Regions from separate parts of the Spartinivicinus marinus genome, predicted to be linked through region 2. Evidence: riboswitches for the same ligand, from Rfam matches in the RefSeq annotation. Region 2 holds a riboswitch; the other holds the start of a gene.

Region 1 (3,424 bases), 4.4 Mb from region 2:
TACATCATATGCCTTACATATTTCACAGATTTCTTCAAAATGGGTATAGGCAAAGTTTTCTTGATGGTGAGATAAACACCACTTCGCCATGATCGAGCCACCACGAGAAACAATGCCTGTTACCCGTTTAGCCGTCATTGGTACATAACGCAGCAAAACACCAGCATGAATAGTAAAATAATCCACCCCCTGCTCTGCTTGTTCAATTAACGTATCGCGAAAAACCTCCCAAGTAAGATCCTCTGCAACCCCTTTTACTTTTTCCAACGCTTGATAAATAGGCACTGTACCAATAGGCACGGGGGAGTTTCGTAAAATCCACTCTCGGGTTTCGTGAATATTACGGCCCGTGGATAAATCCATTACGGTATCTGCACCCCATCGGGTTGCCCAAACCAGTTTTTCCACTTCTTCTTCAATGGATGAAGTAACCGCCGAATTACCAATATTAGCATTGACCTTCACTAAGAAGTTGCGGCCAATAATCATTGGTTCCGCTTCTGGGTGGTTAATATTGGCAGGTATAATGGCGCGCCCTTCAGCCACTTCTTTACGAACAAATTCAGGGGTAATGTTTTCTGGCAGGTTTGCACCAAAGTGTTGACCAGGGTGTTGTTGTTTCAACATTTCACTTCGCACCCGCTCTCGCCCCATATTTTCTCGAATAGCAATATATTCCATTTCTGGGGTAATCATGCCCTGACGGGCATAATGCATTTGAGTGACATTAGCACCAGGCTTGGCTCGAAGTGGTTTAGGTAAATGTTCAAAACGTAAATGGTCCAGCCCTTCATCGGCTAAACGCTGCTGGGCATAACGGGAGGTAACACTGTTCAGCTCATCCGTATCATTGCGCGCCGCTATCCAGTTTTTTCGTAAAGCCGGCAATCCTTTGTGTACATCAATTGTTACTGCCGGGTCTGTATAAGGGCCAGAAGTGTCGTACACTGGCACAGGCTGGTTTGGTTCATACTGTGGATTCGTTTTAGTGCCCCCCACTAAGGTATCAGTCAGATTAATCTGACGCATGGCTACCTGAATATCGTCTTGGCTACCCGCAATGTAGATTTTTTCCGAGTTAGGAAATGGCTGGCTGCTCAGGTTTTCAATAAAATCCTGGGCTTTTTGCTGGTTTTCTCTTCTAGACATAAGCACTCACACCCTGTTTTCTTAAGGTGACCCTAGTGGTCTGATAAAGTTTGTGATTGCTTGTCGTGAGTAGACAGATGGAGAGTAACGAAAGGGGCTGCTTGAATGCGTCACCAAACAGAAACTGTTGTAATACGACACTTCAAGGTTACTCTTGTTTCCCTTCGCTGGTACTAACCAGATCAGGTTCCACGGATCCCGCAACTGCAGTCTCAGCCAGAAAGATGAAAACATCCACCTCTACTGGCACTCCGACAAGATGGGGTAAAGTATAGGCAATTTGCAGATCAATGATCAAGGGGCAATAGAAAGCACCGCTTATAACCAGTCGAGTTATATTAGATGAGACCTACGAGCGGTGTTAACAAAACCTAAAGGTGATTAGTGAAAGGGATATACTATGCTATTAACAAGAGTTAAGTTGTAACGCTTGTGAGTTGTATGTTTATTCGCGTTAAAATCAGAGACACCGTATATGAAATTCATGAGGGTACTTTTGCTTCAAGCCCTGAGCTTACCCCCAAAATGTTTCTCAACCGTGCAGAAATCAAATCTTTTTACCGAAGCTGCCTGGATCAAGACAACGGCATAGAAAATCAGCTTGAATACTTATTAAAAACCCATAGTCACCTGGAACAAGCCTTTATTGAAGCCGTTGATCAGTGGCAAATAACCGTCAGTGCACGTAATGAAATGCCATTGTACCCCTTCGTGCAACCCGCTAAATCCGTTATTCCACCAGTCAGTCATTTACAACCCATTAGTGGTCAAGATAAAAAGGAGCAGCCAGCACCAGAACAACCCACGTCTAAATCACTCAAAGATGCAGCCCAAAAAGTCATTGCACCAGGGTTAGCGGCAGGGGCTGTGGTTGGTGCCAGTCAATTACAAAATAGGAATTACACCCTCACTTACGCTTATATAACCGAAACAGGTCAGCCACTCAAAAACATTCCCTACAAGACAACTGTGGCAGGAACACCTGTCGTTAATCAGCATATTGCAGATGGGCACACCAACACCAATGGAAAAACATCAACAGTATCAACCACTGCTGGAGAGGAGGTTGATCTCTACACCGCCTGGCCAAAAGTTAATATTGATAAAAGTTTTCTCAAATGGTGATTTATGTCGCTGAATGAACCCATAAAAGCCGTTAATGATACTCCTGATAAAACCGTAGATGTCGTTTGTAACTGTGATTTTTTATGGTCACTTGCTCAACTGTTTTGCATTTTACGTTTATCTGATAAGGCAGGTAAAAATGAATATGACCTTATTAACTTATATACCGCCAGAGCAAAACGTATCGCCGCTACCTATGCCCGCTTTTACTTAGAAACAGAAGAAGGTGGCGACCCAGCTAAGTTGGGCCGCTATTATTGGATGGCACTTGGCGCTTTTGCCAGTAAAACTGTATTTTGTTTCTTGGATACCATTCAAGTAAAGGGAGCCTATGCCATTTTTATCAAAAGTATTGGTAATAGCCTAGGCAAAGGAAATCTCTGGCTATTTATGGATATAGCGGCTTCACACTGGCTTTATAATAACTACCCAGAACATTTTCACAAAGGCATGCAGTGCGAAAGAAAACGCAATGCCAATCAATTGGAGCAGGCAGTCAAAGCCATGACCTATGATTTACCCTGGGCTGAAGAAGCCATTGATAAAATTAATAACTTTCAACCTTCCAGCGATATTGTTAAAGGGTTTAAGCTAATTAAGTCAATAGAAAAAATTAAAAATAAAAATAAAGTTCCTAACCTTCAACTGGGTAGCCTGTTAGCTATTGCTGAACATGAACAAGGTACCGTATTACAACCCCTTATTTATAACAACCCTGATTTCAGCAAATGGGCCCGGCGAGAGCGAGACTGGTTCCGCTGGGCAGCACCAACATATCAGCTCGTTTTTGCTCATACCTGTGAAACTGATGCCCCAGAACTAAAATCTGTTGCTCCAAATGACTTAATTGTTGAAGATTTTGATAGCCGTATGCATTGGATTGGAAATGCAGCGAAAAAATTTCATAAATTGATGCTACAACAAAATACACATATGATACAAGAACTCCAGACTATAGCTAACTGGGTTAACGAGCCGGATGCAGATATAGTTTATTAAAATGCGACTAATAGTTTTAATTATATTTTGTTTAGTTCTAATCGCTTGCAACAAAACCAATCAAGATAATAAAGGATCGGAAATGCCCAATTCTTCAATAACACTAAAAGTCAGCGAGCATTCACAACACTTTATAAAGCGATTACATCTA
Region 2 (3,424 bases):
GATGCGGCAGCAGCGCAGGAGGGATAACTATTTGATCGGAAGCACAACGAATTGAATGATAAACACAACACACATTAAAAAGTGCGTTATTTTTTATTGATGGTAAAAGTGGAGTTATAAATTTGACTCAGAGCGGGCTTAGTTCCAAGGTAGCGTTAAGTGACTTTGATATATTTAGCCAATTTCTTGAAAAAGCATGCGGGATTGTATTGGGTAAAAATAAGGAATACCTGGTCAAAAGTCGGCTAAGAAAAATTCTTAATGACAATAAAATCGATACCCTTGCGGAGCTGGTAAAAACAATTGAGCGAAATCCTCGTGATGTTTTGCGAGGCAAAGTAATTGATGCTATGACAACTAACGAAACCTTGTGGTTTCGTGATAATTATCCTTTTGAAGTATTTAAAAATACTATCCTGCCAGAACTGTGCAAACGCTATCCAAATCAGCGTTTGCGAGTTTGGTCTGCGGCATGTTCCAGTGGGCAAGAGCCGTATTCAATTAGTATGGCGACCGATGAGTTTGAACGAACCAGTCTTGGTCAGTTAAAAGCAGGCTTGCAAATAATAGCGACTGACCTGTCTAATAAAGTGTTAGCTGAATGCCGTACAGGTGAATATGACTCATTAGCCTTGGGAAGAGGCTTATCAGATGAAAGATTAAAGCGCTATTTTAATGAGCTACAAGGTAAGCGTTGGGAAGTTAAGCCTGAGATAAAAAAAAGAATTGAATTTAAAGAGCTGAATTTACAAGAGAGCTATGCCTCTTTAGGTAAATTTGATGTGGTTTTTTGTCGTAATGTGCTTATTTATTTTTCGGCTGACTTTAAACGAGATATTTTATCTCGTATCCATAAAACACTGAAGCCTGGAGGCTATTTATTTTTAGGTGCATCTGAAGCCTTAAACGGGTTAGCTGATTTATATGAGATGGTTCAGTGTCGGCCAGGCATTATGTATGTATCTAAAGGCGAGGATGTTTTTGCCAGAAGCTCTACTAAATCCTCAACATTTGGTAGTTCAACGGCATCTGCTAAAACTTCATCCACCACATCTAGATCTACAGCCGCTACATCACCAACGACGAGACCATCAACGTCCCGTTCGGGTGTTAGCTCAAAAACAACCTCAAGCACTAAAAGTCAACCTTCAACGTTTAAACCTAAACCTAAGCCCACTGATCGCTAATCCACTGGTAGTTACAAAAATCAACGTGAGCATAGTGCAGGTGAGTACGTTCCTAAAGAGCCAATCTATCTTGCTTTTTCACCAATAATAAGCGAGCAAAATATTATGTAACTATTTTGTCCTGTACATAGCTATTTTGGACAAAGGGATGGAACAATTGACCCTATAGGGAAGTTATCAAAAATTTTGCAGCGATATCATATGAAGCATGGTGAGCGAGCAGAGTGATACACTTGAAGTTATGTTTTTAGAAAGTTCGTTACTGCAAAAGTGCTGTTATTGCCTTATTTAGCAAGATGTGTAATAGCAATCATACCCTTTGGGCAATGATTGCAGGCATGAGTGGCTATGAGCTACAATTGGGGCGTCGTTGGGGTGCTGGGCTTGTTAAGTGTGGCTGAGATTATACCCATAAACCTGATCCAGATAATGCTGGCGTAGGGAGTTGGTTAAGATAGCCTGACTATTTGATAGTTGCTACCTCCTTAAATTTTATCTCCCCCAGTTTGGTCAGTTAAGTATAAGTATTCTGAAGGCTACTGTTATTGGTGGCCACTCATTCGGTATTGGGGGAGTTGTTTGAATGAAAACCATACAAACAGGGTTATTCATATTACTGTTAAGTGTTACTTCTCTTGTAAATGCAAATGTTTTAACTGTATACACCTATCAGTCCTTTGTTTCTGAGTGGGGGCCAGGCCCCAAGTTGCAGGCAAGCTTTGAAAAGCAATGCAACTGTCAGATTAAGTGGGTTGGCTTGGATGATGGCGTTAGTATTCTAAACCGATTAAAACTTGAACGAACTAAAACCAAAGCAGATGTAGTCATTGGTCTGGATCAAAACCTCTTAGTTGAAGCAAATAAGTTGGGTATTTTTGCTGGGCACCAGCAGGACCTTTCAAAATTAACACTACCAATGGCCTGGAAAAATCAGCAGTTTGTTCCCTATGATTATGGCTTTTTTGCATTTATCTATAATCAAGAACGCTTAAAACAGCCCCCACAGTCATTTGCAGAGTTACTTGCTGATAAAAAATTGAAAATCATTTATCAAGATCCTCGTACCAGTACCCCTGGCCAAGGTCTTATGTTGTGGTTGAATGCTATTTATGGAGATAGCGTAGCAGCAAAATGGCAGCAGCTTACACAGAAAACAGTAACTGTGACCAAAGGCTGGACTGAGGCGTATGGTTTGTTTTTAAAAGGGGAAGCCGACTTAGTTTTAAGCTATACAACATCTCAGGCCTATCACGAAGTGGCTGAGCAGGATACCCGTTATAAAGCTGTGGAGTTTAAAGAAGGACATTACCCTCAAATAGAAGTCGCAGCTATTATTAAAGGAACGCAGCAAGCAATACTAGCTAAACAGTTTTTACAGTTTTTATTAACACCAAATGTCCAGCAGCAAATAGCGACTCATAACTGGATGTTGCCTGTAGTGGAAACCACTCTACCAGAAGGGTTTAATAATATAATTAAACCAAAAATGGTGACGCCATTTACTGCTGAGGAAGTAGCTAAAAATAGAAAACAGTGGATTAAGCAATGGCGCCAGGCAGTAGTAAAATAGCTATAGCCTTCGTGAATGAGCTTTATATCCCTAGGTCACAAGTGCATTGTTGTCGTCATTCCTCACCCCAATCACCTGTTATTTATATACTTATGAGGCCTCATCGCTCGACGGTCTCGCCTAAAAAAAACATTCGCATGGCTACTATAAGAGCATAAATGTTATTTACAACAGCCGCCTGGTTTGGCTTTATTATTGTCAGTTTGATTTTTTGCTTCACTACAGCGGCATTAGTTGCTTTAGCCAGCGAAGGATGGGGAGCGTTTAATTGGCAAACGCTACTGGATCCTTATCTTTTGCATATAACGGGTTTTTCGCTAAAGCAAGCATTATTGTCTACTGTTATTAGTTTACTCTGTGCAATACCTGTTGCTAAGCTGATTGGATGCCGACAGTTTAAAGGTAAGCAGGGGTTATTAACCACTTTTAATTTATGCTTTGTATTACCGACTATTGTCGTTGTGCTTGGAGTCGTATCTGTTTATGGCCGTTCTGGTTGGCTTAATCAATGGCTCAACAGTGAACATTCAATTTATGGGTTGCCAGGAATTTTATTATGCCATGTTTTTATTAATTTCCCTTTTGCGACTCGGGTATTGGTTAATGCAATCGAGCAGATTCCAGTTAATCAATGGCGTGTAGCTGAACAATTAGGGTTTAATCGCTT

The links. Region 2 has a riboswitch for thiamine pyrophosphate ahead of thiB (thiamine ABC transporter substrate binding subunit). Riboswitches for the same ligand answer to the same signal wherever they lie in the genome.
Region 1: another riboswitch for thiamine pyrophosphate. It lies ahead of thiC (phosphomethylpyrimidine synthase ThiC); the one in region 2 lies ahead of thiB (thiamine ABC transporter substrate binding subunit).

The regions. Positions count from the first base shown of each region.
Region 1 covers NZ_JAPJZK010000001.1:4,571,508-4,574,931, reverse strand. Annotated here, with positions in the region: gene thiC (phosphomethylpyrimidine synthase ThiC) at 1-1,149, opposite strand, end outside; TPP riboswitch at 1,291-1,413, opposite strand; gene OQE68_RS20485 (hypothetical protein) at 1,582-2,274, shown strand; gene OQE68_RS20480 (DUF2515 family protein) at 2,278-3,273, shown strand; gene OQE68_RS20475 (hypothetical protein) at 3,356-3,424, shown strand, end outside.
Region 2 covers NZ_JAPJZK010000001.1:146,397-149,820, reverse strand. Annotated here, with positions in the region: gene OQE68_RS00630 (chemotaxis protein CheV) at 1-27, shown strand, start outside; gene OQE68_RS00625 (CheR family methyltransferase) at 123-1,187, shown strand; TPP riboswitch at 1,538-1,648, shown strand; gene thiB (thiamine ABC transporter substrate binding subunit) at 1,771-2,757, shown strand; gene OQE68_RS00615 (ABC transporter permease subunit) at 2,916-3,424, shown strand, end outside.